Regions from separate parts of the Roseibium sp. AWQ4_254 genome, predicted to be linked through region 2. Evidence: predicted binding sites of a transcription regulator. Region 2 holds the regulator's gene; the other holds the start of a gene.
What was found. The regulator PhoB, encoded in region 2, activates phosphate uptake and scavenging genes when phosphate is short. The targets are predictions, from matches to a motif close to TGTCATNNANCTGTCAT.
Positions count from the first base shown of each region.

Region 1 (4,966 bases), on a different contig from region 2:
TGGAGAGCGTTCGTCCCGCACAAGCCGGACACAGCCACCATCTGACAGTACCAGGCGGGAAATGCGCAGGCAGCTTTCGGGAATCGTCAGTTCCTGAAATTCCGCCCGTTCGGTCCGGTAGACAATGTCCGGGCTGTCCGGCTCGAACCAGCCCAGGTCCTGCAATTGGTGCTCTGCGGCCCGGATACCTTCAGAGGCAAAGCGCCACAGAGGTTTGCCCAGAAGATCCGGAACACCCACATGCCACTGCGCGGCGCGGGCAGGCGAGGCCGCCAGCAGCCTGTGGGTGAGGTCACAGACCAGATGCACTGGCGATGAAGACTTGGTCACAAGGTCGAGCAGTGCCCGGTCCGATGCGCTTTGTGGCCGGGCGCGCAAGAGCCAGGCGATTTTCGCAGCACAGTTCTGATCCGGAGCCCCATGCCCGCTTTCCCATCTTGAAATCCGGCTTTGAGATACGCCGAGTTCGGCGGCCAGCACTTGCTGCTTGACGCAGTTCAGCACCCGCCACCTGCGCAAGGACGGGCCGAGACTGGCGGGTAGAACAGCACACTCGGTGATCATGACGGCAGATTATAGCGTGTCGCGATAAAGCGGTTTTGCCTTTCGCTGCCTGAAATCAGTAATTTCAACGCAAAAGACAAAACGGTTTGAAACCATTTGAACACGACACGCACCAGATCAACCACAGTGAAACCGGAGCCGGTTGTGCAAGGGAAAGATGCGGAGTGCCGGGAGCACGGCTTATTTGAACGCCCGGCTGGACACTTGAATGGAATTGCCATCCGGGTCCTTGGCATTGGCAAAGACATATCCATCAGCCTTGTGTAAAGACCCGAAGGTCAGCCCGTTCTGTCCGGCTGTCTCGCAAAAGGCTGCGACATCGCAGACGTCGAAGACGAGCTTGACAGCAGTTTGCCCAAGTTTCTGTGATTTGGCAGCCTTGTGCAGCAACAGTCGCGCACCGCCCCCGGGCGGGGGAACCAGTTCCGTCAGCCGGTCTTCCGGATCAGACTGCCTCTCGTAGCCAAAATGCCGGCAATAAAAGGCGACACTCAGATCCGGGTCACGTACATAAAGGATCAGGCGGGTGAGGGGAGCCATCGGCTGAACACTCCGGCGAGAGGGAGCCGGTAAAACAGACAGCCGGCTCGGGGGCCGTCTGCTACCGGTATTTTTCGATAAAAGCATCAATCGTCAGGTTGCGGAAGTCCGGCAGGCGTTCTTTCAGATGATCGTGGCTCCAGTCCCACCAGCAGATTTCCATAAGGGCCTCTTCCTGGGCTTCGCTGAAGCGGCGCTTGATCGGCTTGGCGGCGACCCCGCCGACCACAGTATAGGGCGCCACATCCTTGGAGACGACCGCCCCGGCCGCAACAATTGCCCCGGTGCCGATGGTGACACCGGCCAGCACCGTCACATTGTGCCCGATCCACACATCATGACCGAGGGTTACCCAGTCATCCTTGCGCCACTGGAAGAAGTCCGCGTCGTCTTCGCCCAGGCCATAGGCCGCCGCCCGGTAGGTGAAATGGTGCTGTGAGGCGCGCCAGGTGGCGTGGTTGCCGGGATTGAGGCGCACCCGGCGGGCAATGGAGCAGAATTTGCCGATGGTGCTCCAGACCACGTCCCCCTCCTGAACGATATAGGAATAATTGCCCATCTGGCTTTCGCGCATCTGGGTGTGGGCTCCGACTTCTGTCCAGGCCCCGATCTCGCAATTGAGCACCTTGGCGTCCGGGTGAATCGTCGGGGCTTCGGAGAGGGCCTGTTTTTGCGTGGGGGCGGACATCGGGACTCCATCTGGATTTTTGGGGGAGGGACTTGAACCGGGACCGGGTTTTAGCCTGCGGGCGGGTGGTCTGGGTGACGGTTTGATGACGTTTTTGTAACGCTGCGGCACTCCTTTTGCGGGAGTGGTGTCAACGCCAAAACTCTTGAATGTAATGCTCTGGAAATTTTTCCAGATGCGGTGCCTGAATTTCAGGCAAGTCCGGCACCGGATGTGACACCGTAAAAAGGTTGTCAACGCGACGTTCTTCCGCTGTCTTCGCACGGTCCGCTAAAGATCAAGCTCAAGATGTCACCGAAGTGACATAAATCTTTGACCTTAAAGTCAAAAACCTGTCATGCAATTGTAATCCTGAAATGGCTCTTGTCGCCCTGCATTTCAACATTCATGGGGCAGGGCTCGCGTGATTCAGTTTCAGGATGTGACCAAGACCTTCGGGGCCCGGACTGCGGTGCACAAGGTGAGTTTCACCATCGACCAGCCGCAGATGGTGGGCATCATTGGCCGCTCTGGTGCGGGCAAGTCCACCCTCTTGCGCATGATCAACCGGCTCACCCCGGCCACATCCGGGCAGATCCTCTTTGAGGGGCGGGACATTTTGAGCCTGAAAGGCGGGATGATGCGCCGCTGGCAGCGCGACTGCGCCATGGTTTTCCAGCAGTTCAATCTGGTGCCCCGGCTCGACGTGGTCACCAATGTGATGCTCGGCCGGTTGAACATGCACGGAACGCTTCCCTCCCTGTTGAAACTGTTTTCCCGGGAAGAGCGGGCGCTGGCGCTGATCAATCTGGACCGTCTCGGCATTGCCCAGGAAGCGACCAAACGGGCCGAGGAACTGTCCGGCGGCCAGCAGCAACGCGTGGCGATTGCCCGGGCGCTGATGCAGGACCCGCATATGATCCTGGCCGATGAGCCGATTGCCTCGCTCGATCCCATGAATGCGAAGATTGTCATGGACGCGCTGCGCGAAATCCATGAGCGCGACAACAAGGTGGTGATCTGCAACCTGCACACGCTCGACACGGCGCGCACCTATTGCGACCGGGTCATCGGCATGCGCGACGGGCACATGGTGTTCGATGGCCCGCCGGAAGAGCTGACCACTGATGCGGCCCGCGAAATCTACGGGGCCGACGAAAGTTTCAACGAGGCCGCGACCTCAACTGCAATCGACGCCGGCGGGACCGGCGCAACGCAATCCGCCGGAGCGATGACCCCGGCGGCCGCAACGGTTTGATCCGCTTGCTCATCCTCTCAAATGTCATCCGAAACAGACCCTCTTGGAGTGTCAATTCATGAAGATCTTTTCCAAAATCGTTGCGGCTGCCGCCGTCAGCGTGTTCGCCCTGAACGCCGTCAATGTGTCCGTTGCCAACGCCGCAGACATCGAGGAATTCCGTATCGGTATCCTGGGCGGTGAAAACGAGGCGGACCGCCTGCGCAGCAACGAGTGCCTGGCCAAGCGTTTTGAAAAACTGCTCGGTGTTCCGGTCAAACTGTTCCCGGCTGCTGATTATGCCGGCACGCTGGAAGGCCTGAAGGGCGGCAACCTGGACTATGCCGAGCTGGGCGCGTCCGGCTATTCATCTCTTTACCTGGCCGACCCGAACCTGGTCGAGCCGATCGTGACCACCGAGCAGGTTGACGGGTCCACCGGCTACCACTCCATCATGGTCGCCCTTGCCGACAGCAACATCGAAAGCCTCGATGACATGAAAGGCAAGAAGCTGGGCTATGCCGATCCGAATTCCACGTCCGGTTACCTGGTTCCGTCCGTGTCCTTCGAAAAAATGGGCATTGACCCGGACACCTATTTCAGCTCCACACAGTTCTCCGGTGGCCACGAGCAGAACGTCCTGGCTGTCCTGAACGGTGACGTGGACGGTGGCGTGACCTGGTCTTCCGGTGTGGGCGACTGGGACGAAGGCTTTTCCTCCGGCAACCTTCGCAAAATGGTCGACAAAGGCATGCTCGACATGTCCCAGATCCGTGAAATCTGGCGCTCGCCGCTGATCCCGAACGGCCCGATCGTGCTGCGTTCCTCCCTGCCGCAAGACGTCAAGGACAAGATCAAGGCGTCCATGCTCTCCTTCGACAAGGACGATCCTGAGTGCATGTACAATGTCGCTGCCGGTGAAATCAAACAGTATGTCGAAGTCAAGCCTGGCTTCTACGACACCATCATTGCCGCTCGTAAGGCAAAGATCGAAAACAAGAAGAACTAATTTCTTCTTTTGAGAAAGGGGCGGCCCGGAGCCGCCCCTTTTACCTGCCTTGAGCCGCTGAGGCGCTCCACAGCCTCGCGCAAAGCCGCTCCAACCGGCTGAAAAGGACCCGCTGTGACCGCACACTCCCTCTTGTCCGACCATCCCCAACTGCAGACCATCGATGAGGCCTGTGGCAAGATGGCCCGGAGCCGAAATCTCTATACGGCCCTTCTGATTGGTGTCTGTGTGATCATCATCATCGGCGGCCTCATGGTTGCAGATGAGGCCAATTCCGGGAGCTTCTCCAACGGTCTGGCGAGCTTTTTCGACTATCCCCGGGATCTGCTGGTCGACACATTCGATGCAGGATGGTCCTGGTTCGGCCTTCTGGCCCATTATTTCCCGTATCTGGTCGAGACCGTGAACATCGCGATCCTGGCGACACTGATCGGCTTTGTTCTGGGCGGCACCCTGAGCTTTGTGGCCAGCCGCAATCTGGTCTCCAACCGATTTGTCGTGTTCTGGATGCGGCGCCTGATGGACGTGACCCGCGCCTTTCCCGAGCTGGTGCTGGCCCTGGTGCTTGTGCTTGCCCTGGGGCCGACCGCCGTGGCTGCTGTGGCGGCTGTTGCCTTTCACACCATCGGCGCGCTCGGCAAGCTGTTTTCCGAATGCAACGAAAATGCGGACATGAAGCCGATGGAAGGCATGAAGTCGGCAGGGGCGTCCTGGATGCAGCAGATCCGCTTTGCCATCGTGCCCCAGGTCATTCCGAATTTTCTATCCTATACGCTGCTGCGCCTTGAAATCAATGTCAGGGCCTCAGCGATCCTGGGCTTCGTGGGGGCAGGGGGCCTGGGGGCGGAACTGAAAAAGGTGGTGGACTGGAACTACGGGGCCGATGTGACCGCCATCATCGTTCTGCTCGTCTGTGCGATCACCGGCATCGACTATCTGTCCGGGTGGA
Region 1 is NZ_JBSWYH010000013.1:62,396-67,361, forward strand. It holds gene ACXAIC_RS11805 (helix-turn-helix domain-containing protein) at 1-564, opposite strand, end outside; gene ACXAIC_RS11810 (VOC family protein) at 745-1,104, opposite strand; gene ACXAIC_RS11815 (DapH/DapD/GlmU-related protein) at 1,166-1,792, opposite strand; gene phnC (phosphonate ABC transporter ATP-binding protein) at 2,196-3,029, shown strand; gene phnD (phosphonate ABC transporter substrate-binding protein) at 3,088-4,017, shown strand; gene phnE (phosphonate ABC transporter, permease protein PhnE) at 4,132-4,966, shown strand, end outside.
Region 1: a site for PhoB is predicted at 1,867-1,883, ahead of ACXAIC_RS11815 (DapH/DapD/GlmU-related protein). Genes of this name have one in related genera too.

Region 2 (4,966 bases):
GCTACGGCAAAGGTTGAGGAACTGATCGACGAGCTGCGCGAAAACTACACGATCGTGATCGTGACCCACTCCATGCAGCAGGCGGCCCGTGTCTCTCAGCGCACCGCGTTTTTCCACCTGGGAATTCTGGTTGAGGAAGGTCAGACAGAAGACATCTTTACCAACCCACAGGACAAACGCACGCAGGATTACATCACCGGACGCTTTGGCTAAGCGTATTTGCGAAATCTGAAGGGGACACAGGATGTCTGAACATACAGTCTCGGCTTATGACGAGGAACTGACTGCCATGGCCGGCAAAGTCGCCGAGATGGGCGGCCTTGCAGAACGGGCGTTCGCGGATGCGGTGCATGCGCTGGTCAACCAGGATCTTGATCTGGCCAAGGCTACCATTTCCGGCGATGAACGCCTGGATGGGTTGCATCAGGACGTGGAGATGAAGCTGATCGAGATGATCGCCCGCCGCCAGCCCATGGGGCAGGACCTGCGCGAGATCACTGCCGCCAGCCGCATCGCCAATGACCTGGAGCGGGTGGGCGACCTGGCCAAGAACGTGGCCAAGCGTGTGATTGCCATCGATAGCAATCTCCAGTCCAAAAAGCTGGCCATCGGGGTCGAGCACATGACCGAGCTGGCCCTGTCCCAGCTCAAGCAGGTGCTTGACGCCTATACGCGGCGCGATGCCGAGGCGGCGCGCCGGGTGCAGGAAGGGGACGCGGAAGTCGACGCGATCTATACTTCCCTTTTCCGGGAATTGCTCACCTACATGATGGAAGACCCGCGGGTGATCACCCAATGTGTCCATTTGCTGTTCTGCGCCAAGAACATCGAGCGGATCGGGGATCACGCGACCAATATTGCGGAGAATGTCTTCTTCATGGTCACAGGCGAGCGTCTGCCGGAAGAGCGGGAAAAGCTCGACGAAACGACCAGCGCATAAACCTCTGCAAAAAACAGTGCGCAATTTCCGGCCGGCGCCTGGGCGCCGGCCGCCTAGACGGAGCAAGAACGAATGCCGAAGGTCCTCATCGTTGAAGACGAAGAACCGCTCAGCCTTCTCTTGAGATACAATCTGGAAGCGGAAGGATATCAGGTGGATTCCTGTGTCCGGGGCGATGAGGCGGAAATCCGCCTGCGGGAAAGCCTGCCGGATCTGCTGCTTCTGGACTGGATGCTGCCGGGCCTGTCCGGCATTGAACTGTGCCGCCGCCTACGCACCCGCGAGGACACCGAGCGCCTGCCGGTTATCATGCTGACGGCGCGGGGCGAGGAAGCGGAGCGGATCCGCGGCCTGTCGACCGGGGCAGATGACTATGTGGTCAAGCCGTTCTCCGTGCCGGAGCTGATGGCGCGGGTCCGTGCGATCCTGCGCCGGGCCAGCCCGGAAGTGGTCTCCACGATGTTGCGTTCCGGCGATATTGAACTGGACCGGGAAACCCACCGGGTCCGGCGCAATACCAAGGAAATCCACCTGGGCCCGACCGAGTTCCGCCTGCTGGAGTTCCTGATGACGTCGCCTGGGCGGGTGTTTTCCCGCGAGCAGCTTCTGGACGGTGTCTGGGGTCATGATGTCTATGTGGACGAGCGCACGGTTGATGTGCATGTGGGCCGTCTGCGCAAAGCCCTCAACAGGGGCAAGGCCAAGGACCCGATCCGCACGGTCCGCGGCGCGGGCTACGCCTTCAACGATCAGTTTTCAGCCGTCGGCTGATATCAACCTCACCAAACAGGACCCTATTCGACCGTGACATGAGAGCGTTCCGCAAGGAACGGGTCACAGGGTGATGTGCGGCTTCGTCCAAGACGCGCGACACGGCGGAACGCTCTCGTGTCGTAGCTTAAGGTGGCTCCTACCAACCTCAATAGATAGGAACCGATCTGACCGTGTTTGGGGACTGTTCGTCAAGGAGCAGGTTGCAGGGCGATATGGTTTATCGTTCAAAACTTGGGACGCAGCTGAACAGTCCTCAAACGCGGCCTCGGTGGCCTGCTCCGGCCCGCCGGACTGCGTTGCGCCGCTTGAACGGCCAACCAGGCCGTCCTGCGTGCCTCTCCTTGCCGGTGAACTTGCCCCCTCCAATAGGGACCTTTTGGGTGAGGTTGGCATGGGGCCTGGTAGGTGCTGGAAAATAAAAGCACGCTTCAAACTGAAAAGCCCGCCAAAATAGCGGGCTTTTCTCGTTTGAAAGAAGGTGGGGCGTCAGCCGGCCTTCGCAATCACTTTGCGGTCGCGGCGGCGGTCGGCGACCGGCTGGTAGGCGATCTTGCAGTGATGGGTGCAATAGGGAACACCGGCTTCGGACTGGCGGCCGCAGAAGTAGAAGTCGTCCGTCGCCGGGTCGCCGATCGGCCATTTGCAGGTGCGCTCGGTCAGCGTCAGGATCGTGGCACGCTGGGAAATCGGCACCACCAGTTCGGCCACCGGCTCTGGCTTGATCTCTGCAACGGGCGCAGGGGCTGTATCCGCCTTGAGCGCCGTCGCCCCAATTGTTTGCGGCGGCTGCTGGGCCGGCTTCTTCGGAGCTGAGCTGGTGTTGGTGTTGCTGGCGGTTGCAGAGCGCGGCCGACGGGGCTTGGTGCTTGCGCTTGAGGTCTTTGCCCGCCCGGACAGGCCAAGCCGGTGAACCTTGCCGATCACGGCATTCCGGGTGACGCCTCCAAGCTCGCCAGCGATCTGGCTTGCGCTCAAGCCGTCACCCCAAAGTTTCTTGAGGAGTTCAACCCGTTCGTTTGTCCAACTCATTGCCCGCACCTTTTATTGCGGCCTCTGCGGCCATTAACCCCGTATTAAGCATGCTGGTGCATGCCTAAGTGTGGCATATCTAGTATCTTCGAGTGATTTGCCTTACGAGATGTCGTGTCTGATTGGTCACAGATTACAATAACGTTAATTTGTGAGGCAACCATTGGGCCCAAACCAGTTGGGGATGAAGGGACTTTTCCCCAAGTATGGCGAGGGTATTGAGAATTTTACGAATTCTGTTCCGGTGACTCTACGTATGCGGCCTGGCCGCAGGCCCATTGACAGATAATGGGGCGGCCAGTGTATAACGGAACCGCAACGTGCCGCCTCTCAGGGGCGGCACGTTGCGTTTTGGCCTTGTGCAGGTCTGACGGTGTGCGCGTGCACCGCAGCCAGCCTGCCGGAGCTGAAATCCCTGAAAACCGCCAGTCCCTGCCACACTCGACAGCGCGGGGACGGCCATGGAGTTGAATGAGGTTATGTCCGCGACCGCACTGTTTGGGAATTACGCAAGATCATCCCTGAGCTTTGATCACGGGGAAGGTGTCTGGCTGGTGACCAAGGACGGCCGACGATACCTCGATTGCGGGTCCGGCATCGCTGTGAATTCCTGCGGCCACAGTCACCCGCATCTGGTCAAGGCGCTTCAGGAACAGGCGGCGAAGCTCTGGCACATTTCCAACCTGCACCAGATGCCCGAGGGGGAACGGCTGGCGCAGCGGCTGGCGGATGCCTCCTTTGCCGACAAGGTGCTGTTCGTGAATTCCGGGGCCGAAGCCATGGAAGCGGCGATCAAATGCGCCCGCCGCCATCAATATGACAAGGGCCATCCGGAACGGTTTCACATTGTCACCTTTGAAGGGGCTTTCCACGGCCGTACCATCGCGACGATCGCCGCCGGGGGGCAGGAGAAATACCTGGAAGGCTTTGGCCCCAAGGCGCCCGGTTTCGACCAGGTGCCGGCGGGCGATCTGGATGCGCTCAAGGCGGTCATAGGCCCCCAGACAGCGGCCATCGCGATTGAACCGGTTCAGGGCGAGGGCGGTATCCGGGAAATCCAGCCGGACTTTCTGCGCGCCCTGCGCAAACTGTGTGACGACAACGGCCTGCTGCTCATTTTCGATGAGATCCAGACCGGCATCGGCCGGACGGGCAAGCTGTTTGCCCATGAATGGACCGGTGTCAGCCCGGACCTGATGGCGATTGCCAAGGGGATCGGCGGCGGTTTTCCCATGGGCGCGTGCCTGGCGACGCAAGAGGCTGCCGGCGCGCTCGGGCCTGGCACTCACGGCACCACATTTGGTGGCAATCCGCTCGCCATGGCTGTTGGCAATGCGGTGCTCGACATCATTCTTGAAGAGGGCTTTCTGGGCGAGGTTCAACGCAAGGGCCTGAACTTCAAGCAGAAGCTTGCCGGTCTGGTGGACGGCCATCCGGATGTGCTGGCGGAAGTGCGCGGCAGCGGACTGATGCTAGGTCTCAGATGCGTGGTGCCCGTGGGCGAATTTTCGGCTGCGGCCCGGGAGGCCGGGCTCCTGGCCGTTCCGGCCGGTGACAATGTCCTGCGGCTTCTGCCGCCGCTGACAATGAGCGAAGACGAAATTGCGATCGCGCTGGAGCGTCTGGAACAGGCGGCGCAGGCGGTTGAGGCGAACTTGGTGGAAGGAGCGGCCGGATGACCGCACATGCAGCTTACCGGAATTTTCTCGACCTGACGGACCTTGAGGGCGACGAACTGCGCGCCATTCTGGAAACCGCAAAGACCATCAAGGCAAACCGCAATGGTGTGCGCCCGGGTGAGGGGCCGCTGGCCGGCAAGGTACTGGCCATGATTTTCGAGCAGCCTTCCACCCGGACCCGCATTTCCTTTGATGTGGGCATGCGCGAACTCGGCGGCGAAACCCTGATGCTGACCGGCGCGGAAATGCAGCTTGGCCGGGGTGAGACCATTGCCGACACGGCCCGGGTTCTGTCCCGGTTCGTCGATGCAATCATGATCCGTATTCTCAGCCATGAGGATCTGACGGAGCTGGCCGAATATGCCACGGTTCCCGTGATCAATGGCCTGACCAAAGTGTCCCACCCGTGCCAGATCATGGCGGATCTGATGACGTTTGAGGAACACCGCGGGCCGATCACCGGCAAGAGTGTGGCATGGACCGGCGACAGCAACAATGTTCTGGCCTCCTGGGTGCATGCCGCGCCGCGGTTTGATTTCGAACT
Region 2 is NZ_JBSWYH010000026.1:55,696-60,661, forward strand. It holds gene pstB (phosphate ABC transporter ATP-binding protein PstB) at 1-213, shown strand, start outside; gene phoU (phosphate signaling complex protein PhoU) at 245-940, shown strand; gene phoB (phosphate regulon transcriptional regulator PhoB) at 1,013-1,711, shown strand; gene ACXAIC_RS19000 (GcrA family cell cycle regulator) at 2,201-2,743, opposite strand; gene ACXAIC_RS19005 (acetylornithine transaminase) at 3,223-4,422, shown strand; gene argF (ornithine carbamoyltransferase) at 4,419-4,966, shown strand, end outside.